4 regions of the Exiguobacterium sp. s128 genome follow, and region 4 is predicted to be linked to each of the others. Evidence: riboswitches for the same ligand, from Rfam matches in the RefSeq annotation. Region 4 holds a riboswitch; each other region holds the start of a gene.

The links. A riboswitch is a leader RNA that binds a small molecule or an ion and turns the genes downstream of it on or off. The one in region 4 is predicted to bind S-adenosylmethionine.
Region 1: it holds a riboswitch for S-adenosylmethionine, as region 4 does, so the genes downstream of both, KNQ13_RS09905 (amino acid permease) here and mtnK (S-methyl-5-thioribose kinase) in region 4, are expected to answer to the same signal.
Region 2: it holds a riboswitch for S-adenosylmethionine, as region 4 does, so the genes downstream of both, metK (methionine adenosyltransferase) here and mtnK (S-methyl-5-thioribose kinase) in region 4, are expected to answer to the same signal.
Region 3: it holds a riboswitch for S-adenosylmethionine, as region 4 does, so the genes downstream of both, KNQ13_RS07275 (Na+/H+ antiporter NhaC family protein) here and mtnK (S-methyl-5-thioribose kinase) in region 4, are expected to answer to the same signal.

Annotation. Positions count from the first base shown of each region.
Region 1 covers NZ_JACSMT010000023.1:9,443-12,577, reverse strand. Annotated here, with positions in the region: gene mmuM (homocysteine S-methyltransferase) at 1-626, opposite strand, end outside; gene KNQ13_RS09905 (amino acid permease) at 601-2,001, opposite strand; SAM riboswitch class I at 2,083-2,184, opposite strand; gene KNQ13_RS09900 (polysaccharide pyruvyl transferase family protein) at 2,292-3,135, opposite strand, start outside.
Region 2 covers NZ_JACSMT010000003.1:49,755-52,889, reverse strand. Annotated here, with positions in the region: gene pckA (phosphoenolpyruvate carboxykinase (ATP)) at 1-1,282, opposite strand, end outside; SAM riboswitch class I at 1,515-1,641, shown strand; gene metK (methionine adenosyltransferase) at 1,769-2,977, shown strand; gene KNQ13_RS02120 (GNAT family N-acetyltransferase) at 3,116-3,135, shown strand, end outside.
Region 3 covers NZ_JACSMT010000013.1:63,639-66,773, forward strand. Annotated here, with positions in the region: gene KNQ13_RS07270 (hypothetical protein) at 133-333, shown strand; gene KNQ13_RS07275 (Na+/H+ antiporter NhaC family protein) at 382-1,689, opposite strand; SAM riboswitch class I at 1,771-1,874, opposite strand; gene KNQ13_RS07280 (metal ABC transporter solute-binding protein, Zn/Mn family) at 1,943-2,908, opposite strand.
Region 4 covers NZ_JACSMT010000022.1:34,569-37,703, reverse strand. Annotated here, with positions in the region: gene mtnA (S-methyl-5-thioribose-1-phosphate isomerase) at 1-13, opposite strand, end outside; gene mtnK (S-methyl-5-thioribose kinase) at 10-1,179, opposite strand; SAM riboswitch class I at 1,258-1,360, opposite strand; SAM riboswitch class I at 1,569-1,670, shown strand; gene KNQ13_RS09825 (2,3-diketo-5-methylthiopentyl-1-phosphate enolase) at 1,751-2,941, shown strand; gene KNQ13_RS09820 (2-hydroxy-3-keto-5-methylthiopentenyl-1-phosphate phosphatase) at 2,938-3,135, shown strand, end outside.

The DNA of each region.
Region 1 (3,135 bases), on a different contig from region 4:
TCACTTAACGGTGTTCCTTCACTGATGTGTGTTGCGTCACGCAGAGAAAAGGCAAGCCACGCCGATCGTTCCGGAAATTCTTCGAGCAGTCGAAACAGTACTTTTGCTTCCTGTAAGGACGGAATCGTCTCAAACGCCAACACGTCTGCCCCTGCTGCAATCAACGCTTCAAGCCGCGGACGGTGGAATGCTTCCAGTTGTGCATCGTCGACTCCGTAATGACCGACATACTCGGAACCGTCTGACAGATACGCACCGTAAGGACCGACCGATCCCGCAATCAGGGCGTGACTTGCCGCCTGTCCGGTTTCCGCACGCGCCTGTTGCGCCAGATAAACCGTTTGTTTCATCAGTTCAATCGCTTCGTCTTCTTTGATTCCCCGGCTGCTAAAACCGGCGACACTCGCTTGATAACTGGACGTGATGGCGCAATCTGCCCCAATTTTAAAATAATCCGTATGGACGCGGTGAATCTGCTCCGGTTCCTCAAGCAATACCCGAGCCGACCACAGCGGGTCCTCGAGATTGCTCCCGTGGCGCTCGAGTTCCGTCGCCAATGCGCCGTCCAATAAAAGATACGGCTTTTCCTTTAACAGTTGTTCAACTGGATTGTTGTTCTTTGACATCTTCTTCACTCCGTTTCCATGAGGTTTTCGTTAGATGATGCACGATGTAGCAGACGGCGATAAACGGCACCCCGAAATACAGAGCGACCCGTTGTGTCGGATCAAAGGCGATCCCGATCAGTGAAGCCAAACACATTAAAAATGACAGAATCGGGACAAATGGATACCAAGGTGTCCGGTAAACCAAATCGTTTACATCATGTCCCTCTTGCAGATAGCGCTTGCGAAACATGAACTGGGAAGCACTGATGCTCATCCAGACGACGACAACTGCCAGTCCGGAAATCGAAACGAGCGCAATGTAAACGGAACCCGGTGCATAGACACTGGACAATAAGGCGAGTAGACCTCCGAGCATACTGAAGAGAACGGCACGTGTCGGGACTCCGCTTGCATTTAATTTAGAAAAGAACGGCGTGATCATCCGTTGATCGGAAAGTGACCAAAGCATCCGTGAAGCGGCGTACAGACCCGAGTTCGCCGCTGACAAAATCGCCGTCAGGATGACGAAATTCATGATATCTGCAGCAAACGGCAGACCAATCCGTTCGAATACGGCAACGAATGGGCTTTCGAGCACTCCTTTTGAATCGTTGGGTAACAGAATCGCGAGAACGATAATCGTCCCGACAAAAAATAAGACAAGCCGGAAGACCGTTGTTCGAATGGCCAGCGGAACCGTCCGTTTCGGATCGACGGCCTCACCTGCTGCAATCCCGATCAACTCTGTTCCGGAATAGGCAAAGTTGACGGCGAGCATCGTCATCAGGATGGCGAATGCTCCGTTCGGGAATAATCCGCCATCCGTCAACGGGGCAAGAAGCGGCGCTTGCGATCCGTCCGCGAGTGGCAGAAATCCGACAATCGCTGCTGTCCCTAAGACGATGAATACTAAAATCGTTAATACTTTGACAGCCGAAAACCAAAATTCAACTTCTGCGAACAAACGAACCGTCAAGACATTGATGCCTAAAATCATGACGACGAACAAGGCACTGAACAGCCAGACCGGGACATCCGGAAACCACCGTTGCATCAATAAACCGGCTGCCGTAAATTCTGAACCGAGCGCCACCGTCCACGTCAGCCAGTAGAGCCAAGCGACGGTATAACCTGTTCCGGATCCAAGATACTTCGTCGCGTAGCTGTGAAAGGCACCCGTCTCCGGCATATGTACGGCCAGTTCTCCTAAGCAGAGCATGACTAGATACACGGCGAGTGCTCCGACCAAGTACGATAAAATCGTTCCGACCCGCCCTGCCTGCTCGAGCGTGTAACCTGTACTTAAAAATAATCCGGTCCCGATGACGCCGCCGAGTGACAACATGACGATATGCCGGGATTCCATTTTCCGGCGAAATGTTCCTTCTTTCATTACTCCTCCACACTCCTCTTTTTCTCATAAAATAAAAAAACGCACCCACATACATGGGTGCGTCGGTCGACAATAAAAAGAAGCTTATCGATCGGGTACGACACCCGCAGGAATTAGCACAGTATCTTTCGACCTGTTGCTGAGGCTTCAAAGGGCCAGTCCCTCCACCTCTCTGGATAAGAATGTAATTTTTCATAACAGTACCAACCCTGTTTTGAATTGTCAAAACAATTCAGAATTCATTACACAAAAAAACGCCTTACACCAAAATGGTATAAGACGTCCGTAGCTTATTTCTTCGCAAACAAATCAGCTGTCTTCAATGCCATCCGAACCGCTTTCCGGTTCAGTGTGCCTTGTTGATGCTTGATTTCTTTTGTCTGACTGTTCAACTTGCCTTGAAGCGATTTGATTTTCTTATCTTTTTCAGCCATTTTTGCTTTATCGCGTTTTTGAGCTGCGACGATTTTTTGTTCTTCTTCTGGGAAGTACGATTCAAAACGTGAAACGGCTTCTTCAATACTGATTCCTGTGATCGGTTTGACGACTGGAAGCAACTCTGCTTTTGCCATTTCACGATCAAACGGAACGTTCTCTGGGTAGTTCGTTTCTTTGTAGATGTGCTCTAAATCATTTGTGTTCAAGAATTCAACGAAATTATCAAAGTTACGCGCTTGGACACGTGTCGGGCTTTGGAAGTCAGCCGACTCAATTACATCTGACAAGCGTGTGCTGTCTGTGATGTCGTTTGCCCAGATGTGTGTCAATTGGTGATAATCCGTTAATTCGCGCATCCGTGCATCTTTTGGAATCAGGATACTTGGTGTTCCGGCAAGTGTTGCCGTGATGTTACCGTGAAGACGTGCTCCGAAGCTGAAGTCAGCTTCTTTCAAGAAGTCGATCCATGTCTGTGCGTTCAAGAAGAAGCGGACACGGTCGTTCATGTAAGTCGGATCCGACATTTTAACCGGATAGTTCGTTACAGATAAGTCAGCAATCGGATGTGTTCCTGTGTACGTCAAACGTAACTCTTTCATCCATTGTGGGATGAAGTAGTGGTTCGGGTACTCTTCCATTCCGCGTGTGATGAAGTTGAGGACGTTTTGTGGTGCAAGACGTGACGAGTTGACACCG
Region 2 (3,135 bases), on a different contig from region 4:
AAGCACCACCGGTCCAACCTGTGTTGACAAGATAAACCGTGACACCATGACGATCAATCAGTTCACCCAGCATCGTCGCATATTTTTCCGGAATCAATGGTAAGAACGGAGAACCGAAGCACGTCGAGAATGTCGCTTCTGGTTCAGTGACACCACGTTCTGTCCCGGCGAGTTTAGACGTGTAACCCGATAAGAAATGATACATCGCCTGTTCCTTCGTCAACTTGCTGATTGGTGGTAAGACACCATACGCATCAGCCGTCAAGAACACAATCGTTTTCGGATGGCCAGCGCGTGACGGGATGGCGATATTATCGATTGAAGTAATCGGATAGGCAGCACGTGTATTTTCCGTCAATGACGTATCATCATAGTCTGGCGTCCGTTGTGCATCAAGAACGACATTTTCAAGCACCGTACCAAATCGGATCGCATCAAAGATTTGTGGTTCCTTTTCGCGCGAGAGATTAACGGTTTTGGCATAACAGCCGCCTTCGATATTGAACACACCATCATGCGACCAACCGTGTTCATCGTCACCGATCAATTGACGATTGTCGTCTGCCGACAGGGTGGTCTTACCAGTCCCGGATAGTCCGAAGAACAGAGCGACGTCACCTTCGTATCCGACGTTTGCTGAACAGTGCATCGATAAGACATCTTGTTGCGGTAACAGATAATTCATGACTGAGAAAATCGATTTTTTGATTTCTCCTGCGTACTCGGTACCACCGATCAAGACGATCCGGTGTTCGAACGACATCGCGATGAACGTCTCTGAGTTCGTACCATCGACTGCTGGATCAGCTTTGAAGTGTGGTGCATAGACGACCGTAAAGGGTTCAAAGGCCGCAACCGTAGGATATTCCCGTAAGAACAGTTGTTTTGCGAACAGATTATGCCAAGCATATTCTGTCACGACGCGTACTGGAAGGGTGAAATGCGTATCGGCACCAGCAGCAGCCTCTGTGTAGTAGAGCTGATCTGTTTCATTCATATGACGAAGAACTTTTTGTAACAGTTGCTCGAATTTGTCCGACTCCATCGGTTGGTTAACATGGCCCCAATCGATGTGTGTCTCGCATGACTGATCGCGGACGATGAACTTGTCTTTTGGCGAACGACCTGTAAATTTCCCCGTTTCTACAGATAAAGCACCATTCTCTGCAAGAACTCCTTCTTTGTTTCGAATCGCATGTTCGACTAGTTCGGCAACGGATAGTTGTTTGAACACATGCTCCTTCATGAGTAGTTCTTCGATATTCAGGACCGTCATCGGCATCCTGACCCCACCTTTCCCCTACGTTGGTTTTGGCTCCATCATTAGTATGACACATTTATTATATATGACATACTAATGATAGGGCAATCATTTTCCTGCGCTGATTTCTATTTATCTGGAAACGCTTTCAGCATTAACAGTTTAACACCTCTTCCGAAAATTTTCGACAAAAAATTAAAACGTTGCTTGACAGAGTGGACACAAGTTTATATCATGTAATTCGTAACGGATACTCTTATTCTGAGCAGGTGGAGGGAACAAGGCCCGAAGAAACCCGGCAACCGTCTTATGTTAATTTCATCATTAATGTAGGAAAAGGTGCTCTCCTGAAGCGAAGTAAACACTTCGAACGATAAGAGGGTAAAGGAAGAACGCACAACCTTTCCCTGACCATTTTTGGACATGGAAAGGTTTTTTTCATTTTACCGTCCCACTCAACTAGGGGAAATGAGTACACCGTCAAATTCTTTTTTGGGAGGGTCAAACATGACAAACCTTAATCGCCGGCTATTTACGTCGGAGTCAGTAACTGAAGGTCACCCGGATAAAATCTGTGACCAGATTTCGGATTCAATCTTAGATGCGATTCTTGCGGCAGATCCTAATGCACGTGTTGCTGCAGAAACGTCTGTCACGACAGGACTTGTCCTTGTGGCAGGAGAAATTACGACAACGACTTACGTGGATATCCCGAAAGTCGTACGCGAAACGATTCGTGAAATCGGCTATACACGTGCGAAGTACGGATTCGATGCAGACACATGTGCTGTATTGACTTCAATCGATGAGCAATCGGCAGACATCGCTCTTGGTGTAGACCAAGCGCTTGAAGCACGCGAAGGAAACATGTCAGATGAAGAAATCGATGCGATCGGAGCAGGAGACCAAGGTCTGATGTTCGGTTACGCAACGAAAGAAACACCTGAACTGATGCCACTTCCGATCTCACTTGCACACCGTCTCGCTCGTCGTCTTGCAGAAGTTCGTAAGACAGGACAACTCGATTACCTCCGCCCGGATGGTAAAACGCAAGTCACGGTTGAATACAACGAGAACAATGAACCTGTTCGCGTCGATACAATCGTCATCTCAACACAACATGCGGAAGAAGTGACGCTTGAGCAAATCCAAGCAGATCTGAAAGAACATGTCATCGCTCCAGTCATTCCGACGGAGTACATCGATGAAGACACGAAATTCTTCATCAACCCAACTGGTCGTTTCGTCATTGGCGGACCACAAGGCGATGCAGGTTTGACAGGTCGTAAAATCATCGTTGATACGTATGGCGGTTACGCACGCCACGGTGGTGGTGCTTTCTCTGGTAAAGATCCAACGAAAGTCGACCGTTCAGCTGCCTATGCAGCACGTTATGTTGCGAAAAACTTGGTTGCATCTGGTCTTGCAGACAAAGCAGAAGTTCAGCTTGCTTACGCAATCGGTGTGGCGCATCCGGTGTCAATCGCGGTTGACACATTCGGAACAGGAAAACTTCCTGAAGCGCAACTCGTCGAATTAATCGCAGAAAACTTTGATCTCCGTCCTGCAGGGATCATCAAGATGCTTGATCTCCGTCGTCCGATTTACCGTCAGACAGCAGCTTATGGCCACTTCGGTCGTACAGACATCGAATTGCCATGGGAGCAGACAGATAAAGCTGCTACTCTTGAAGAACAGGCAAAACGTTTCGTCTAATCCTTTGTTCAGAAATAACCTTTCACAGGTTGTTTCTGAACTTTTTTTGTTTCTCCGGAACTTTGCAGGGAAACGACTGAAATTTCTAGAAAAGGGTAAAAGAACATGAGTCTGTAAAAGGAAAAGGGGGATTTCGGTATGGAGATACGCGAAGCAGT
Region 3 (3,135 bases), on a different contig from region 4:
CTAGAATATGGATTTGCTCGTTTAGTTTAGCATGAACGAGCAGGAACGTCTGTTTCAACGCTCAAAGCAGGAAATGAACGGTTAGAAAGAGAAAAAAGGGGGGTAAACCTTAAAAGAAATGAGGTGTAAATCATGGCACGATCCGTTAAAAACGTACCAAAAGGCGTTTGGGCGGGCATTGCGGCACTACTGGGTGCTCAAGCGACCTTCCTGTTCCTCGGTGCCCGCAAGACTGGGCGTAATCCGTGGGTCTGGGGTGGAGCAGGACTCGTTCAGTTCCCACTTCCAGCCATCGCGTATTTCATTCTAAACCGTCAAAATCAGAAAAAATAACTGAAAAACAAGTCCGGTCGCGTTGCAGGCGGCCGGACTTGTTTGTTTTTACGAAACGTTTTTCTTTTGCGTAGCAGATGTCTTACGACGCGGGAACCCGAAGACAATGGCAAGCGACCCGCAGATGAAAAGAAGGAACGGATAAAACAGATACGGAATCAGCTCTGGTGAAGCGGTTTTTGTCAGTTCAGCGGCAATCAGCAATTGGGCACCATAAGGGATGATCCCTTGAATGCCGCAAGAGAAGATGTCGAGAATACTGGCTGACTTCTTCCGGTCGATGTCATACGTATCCGCAATCTCGGCGGCGAGTGGACCGGCAACAAGGATCGAAATCGTATTGTTGGCTGTCGCAAGGTTCGTTGCACTGACGAGTGCGGCCATGCTGAACTCTGCTCCACGACGTTGCGTGATTTTTTGAGTCAGTGTTTCTTTCAGATAAGCAATCCCGCCATTAAACGTGATCAAGCTGACGAGACCACCCATCAGTAACGTCAAGATTGAAATTTCAGCCATTCCCATCAATCCTTCTGACATCGACAGGACAAATCCACTCAATCCAAAACTCCCATCGAGCATACCAATGATCCCGGTCAGTAAGGCTCCACCGAGTAAGACAAGGATGACATTGACACCAAACAAGGCGAGGATGATGACAGACAGATACGGAATCAATTTGTAAAACTCAAACGCTTTAGCCTCGACGACATCTCCGGCACCTGAGACGAATGCTAAGATGATGACGGTCAGAATCGCCGCGGGAAGGACGATCAGGAAGTTCGTCCGGAATTTATCACGCATGTTGGTTTTCTGCGTCCGGACTGCGGCGATCGTTGTATCGGAAATGAACGACAAGTTATCGCCGAACATCGCTCCACCGACAACAGCTGCCGCAGCAATCGCGACATTGACACCGGTTGCTTCATGAATACCGAGTGCAATCGGTGCGAGTGCCGCAATCGTACCGGTTGAAGTCCCCATTGCCATCGAGATGAAGGCGGCAATGATGAACAAACCGCTCATTAAGAGCGACGGTGGTAAAAACGTAAGCGCGGCATTGACCGTCGCATCAATCGCACCAATCGCATCAGCCGTTCCGGAAAATGCACCGGCAAGTAAGAAAATAAAGACCATGATCATGATGTCCGGATTCCCGGCACCCGTCGCAATCCGTTCAACGGTTTGATTGATACTACCTTTTGTTGTTACGGCGGCAAACACCAAGGCAATCAGAGCTGCAATCAAAATCGGGAACTTGTAAAAATCATCATAAAAGATACCGGCACCGATAAAGAGGACCAAAAAGACAAGTAATGGTAGAAGGGCCCACTTGTTTGGTGTAATCGTCTCGTTCATTGTCTATCACTCCTTTTCTGCATCTGCAAAAAAAAGACCCCTTCGCAAGAAAGAAGGAGGTCTTTACTGAAAAAGACGCTCTTCTTATCTCTCAAGCCGTAGCTTGCTGGATTTGGCACAGTACGAATCAATCGTCCGCTGCCGAAACATCATTGGGCCAGTCCCTCCGTCTCTCGCGATAAAAAGAAGTCATTTAATTGTCTGAAACACGTTTTCTACCGTAACGTATCTTTTAATGCATGTCAACAGTACTTCACTGCAGTGCTTTTTTTAGTGTCGTCACATTTTCATTCATCAAGTCAAAATAAGACGCATCCTGCTGTGCTTTCGTGACGGACTCCAAGTTGTGAATCGTAATCGCTTCAGCGCCAATTTCCTGCTGAATGACACGGGCGACTTTTGGTGAAACCGTCTCTTCAAAGGCAATATACTTCAAGTCATGTAACTCCGCTTCCTTGACGAGTGCCGCCAGTTGTTTTTGGGAAGGCTCGTCCGATGGAGAAATCCCGGCGATCGGTAATTGGGAGAACCCATACCGTTCAGCCAAGTAGCCATAAGCGGCGTGCGTGACGAGCAGTTCTTTTTTAGATCCGGCGTCAACGGCTTGCTGTAAGTTTTGGTCGAGCGTGTCGGCTTGTTTATTAAATGCCGCCAGATTTTTTTCGAACGTTGCTTTTTTATCCGGTACTTCTTTTGCGAGTGCGGTCGTGATCGACTCTGCCATCAATTTGGCATTGTTTGGATCGAGCCAGACGTGTGGATCATATTTTCCATGATCCTGCTCCTCTTCCGCATGTTCGTCATCATGTCCTTTTTCCTCGTGGTCATGAAGCGTTGCGCTTGCTTCGAGGAGATCGATGCCTTTACTCGTCTCGATGAAGCGAACATCATTTCCTTTAAGGCTCGCTTTGATTTTTTCCGAATACGGCTCAAGCGTGGTACCCGTTAAAAGGAACAGGTCGCCTTTGGCGATTGCCGTCAGTTGTTTAGAAGTCGGCTCATAGGAGTGGGGATCGGCACCAGGTGGGACGATCATTTCGACGTTGACGTCGGAACCACCGATTTCTTTGGCGATTGCCGCCGTTGCGAACGTTGACGTATACAGTTGCAGCCGATCGTCCGCAGCACCTTGATTGGAATCGGAGTCGGATGATCCGCAGGCAGTTAGGAACGTTGCACCGGTTAAGGCGATAGTTAAGGCAGGGATGAACTTTTTCATATGAATAAAACCTCCAGGAAGTATTAAAACGTAATTATTCCGATTTGAACCTTTTCACTATAACGAATCAAAAACGAAGCGTCAAGCTTGACACTCCCACGGCTAAAGCCGCAAGCTCCCCCTTCGGGATGAGTGGGATTCTGAAGTGCTTGTGCGAGCGCAGTCCATTTCTGTTTTGCTCAAGCCTTCAGATGAGGGTGTGCCATCACCCCTCCTGAGACAGACCC
Region 4 (3,135 bases):
CGAATTGACTCATCGGCTGAGTTCCTCCGTTACGTCAAAGTTCCGCAGATCCGTAAACGTCTTGCATTCCGTCCGGCGTTTGATCAACGCAGCACCGAGGCGTAACGCATGGCGTTTCCGTTCGAGACGAACGGTCGGATCGGCAATCTGTTCCAAGTCCGCGACCAGTGCCAGTCCAATCGTCCGGCGGATCAATTCACATCCGGCAAATCCAAGCGCATCCTGTAAAATCGTACTGAGAACATCCTCGACGAGACCGTCCGCTGAACGGAACGGTTCCACCGCTTCCCGCTCCCACAACGCCTTGAACGTCGACGCAAACGTCAGCCAAAACGTATCGATGTCCTTGATCCGTTCCTCGCGCAACTGGTCATAGTTCGGATAAGCGGCAAAAAACAGATGCGCGATGAACTGACCAACATCAAACCCAAACGGTCCGTAAAACGCGAACTCGGGATCGATGACTTTCGTTTCATCGGCTGAAGCAAAAATACTTCCGGTATGTAAGTCGCCATGCAGCAAGGCATCACCTTTCGTGATGAAAAGTGCTTCGAGCTTCGCGACTTCCCGTTTCAGCTCCGCGTCGTTCCAGACCCGGTCGACTTCCGCTTCCAGTCCTGCTTCAATCGCATTCGTTTCCGCGTCATAAAACGGATCCGTGAAGATCAGTTTCTCCGTGATGTCGCACAGATCCGGATTGTAGTACTGACGGGCGATCTGTTTTTTCGCGACCGGGCCGAGGGCAAAATCCGACGTATAAAAGAGCGTCCGTGCCAAATACGAACCGATGTGTTCCGCGAGCAACGGATACTTCTCTCCCTCAAGCAATCCAGCCCGGACGATTGTCAGATGAGACAAGTCTTCCATCACCGTAAAGGCTTCTTCTTTGCTGGCATGATAAACACGCGGGACGAACGGAATCGCGACTTTCGCGAATTCTTTTAACGCTGACTGTTCGATCCATGCCCGCTCGAGCGACAGCGGCCAGCTTTCACCGACGACCTTCGCATACGGTAACGCTTGTTTTAAAATCAGGTGCTGGTCCCCCGCATGAATCCGAAAGACCAGGTTTAAATTGCCGTCCCCGATTTCTTCTGCCGTCACCGGTTCATTGCCGATCAGACCGAGTGTCCGAACCCGTTCGATGGCGTCCTGTACTGTAAATGCTTGATATCCCATTATGATTTCCCCCTTGATGATCACACGAAAAAACGCCCCTTTTCGTCAAAGAAAAGAGGCGCAGTAGAATACTCCGTCCTCTTATCTCTCAGACGAATGTCTGTTGGATGTAGCACCGTGCCGGATGGTCGGTTGCTGCGGCGTCTTCGGGCCAATTCCCTCTGCCAACTCACGATAAGAGTCATATGTAGTTGTCGTGTGATTTGATGTTGATTTGAATACTACGTGCGTTGCTGGTAGTCTGTCAATTCCAATTTTTAGTGAAACGGATTCAAAAACGGAATCGTCTATAGAAGAAGTATTTTCAAAAAAATAAATTTTCAAAAAATAGTTTGACAAGTCCGTCATCTCATGTAAAAATTGCAATTATATTTCACAATTTCATCCAATTCTTATCAAGAGCAGACGGAGGGACGAGCCCTACGATGTCGCAGCAACCGACCATTTGGCACGGTGCTAATTCTTGCAGCTAACACGCTGACAGATAAGAGTCCACGCGCAATTCTTCATGGTCTCTTGTCATTGACGAGGGACCATTTTTGTATTTTTTAACAAGGGAGAGACGACGATCATGGCGTACATTACCGCAACGTACCAACTCGGCGTGACCGATCAGTTACCAAAACGGGCAGAGCAAATCGCCCTCGGTCTGACGGTCGGCTCATGGACCGATTTGAATCATTTGGAACAACAACAGCTTGAATCCTTTAAAGGACAAGTCGTCCATACGGAAGAACACGACGGAAAAGGGTATGTCACAATCCGTTATCCGGAACACAACGTCTCACGAGACTTTTCGGCGATTTTGACGACCGTCTTCGGCAAGCTGTCGCTCGACGGTCAAATCAAACTGACGGATCTTCAGCTTCCCGCTACGTTCACACCGGATTTTCCCGGTGCTAAATTCGGCATCGAGGGCGTCCGTCAATTGATCCAAGTCCATGACCGCCCTCTGTTGATGAGCATATTTAAAGGCGTCATCGGACGGGACCTCGTTTTTTTACGGGAACAACTTGAAGCCCAGCTTGCCGGTGGGATTGATCTCGTCAAAGATGATGAAATCTTATACGACAATCCGTTGACACCGGCACTCGACCGGGCACGGATTGGACGAGAAGTTCTCCATGCACATTATGAACAGACCGGTAAACGGGCTCTTTATGCGATTACGTTGAGCGGTCCGGTCTTCCGCTTGAAAGAGCAGGCAAAACGTTTGATTGAAGCAGGTGCGACGGCCTTCCTGCTCAACACGTTTACATACGGACTCGATGTCCTGCGCGAGTTAGCTGCTGATCCGGACATTTCCGTTCCAATCTTTAATCACCCGGCCTTAAGCGGTGCCTTGATCGCAAGTCCTGATTACGGGATTTCCGCTCCCGTGTTACTCGGGACGTTACCGCGACTCGCTGGTGCCGACTTGACACTGTTCCCGTCGCCGTACGGGAACGTCGCCCTCGCCAAAGACTTGGCCCGCGGGATTGCGGTCGAAGCGACCCGAATCGGTAATACAAAAACGATTCTCCCGGTCCCGTCCGCCGGAATCCATCCCGGTCTCGTCGCCCAACTCGTTCATGATTTCGGCATCGATTCCGTCATCAATGCCGGAGGCGGCGTTCACGGTCATCCGCAAGGTGCCGCTGCCGGTGTCCTTGCATTCCGTCAGGCGCTCGACGCCGCACTGACCGGAGAATCGTTGACAAGTGCCGCAACGCGGCAGGAAGAATTACGGGTCGCCCTTGACGCTTGGGGGATCACGAAATGACGATCCGGATTTTATGTGACTTCGACGGCACGGTGACGGAACACGACAACATCATCGCGTTGATGAAAGAATTTGCTCCACCGGCAGCTTTTGAGCCGTTGAAAAAAGGTGTGCTCGACCGGTCCCTTTCGATCCAGTCCGGCGTCGGACAGATGTTTCGGCTGCTTCCGTCAGACCGGAAACAAGACTATGTT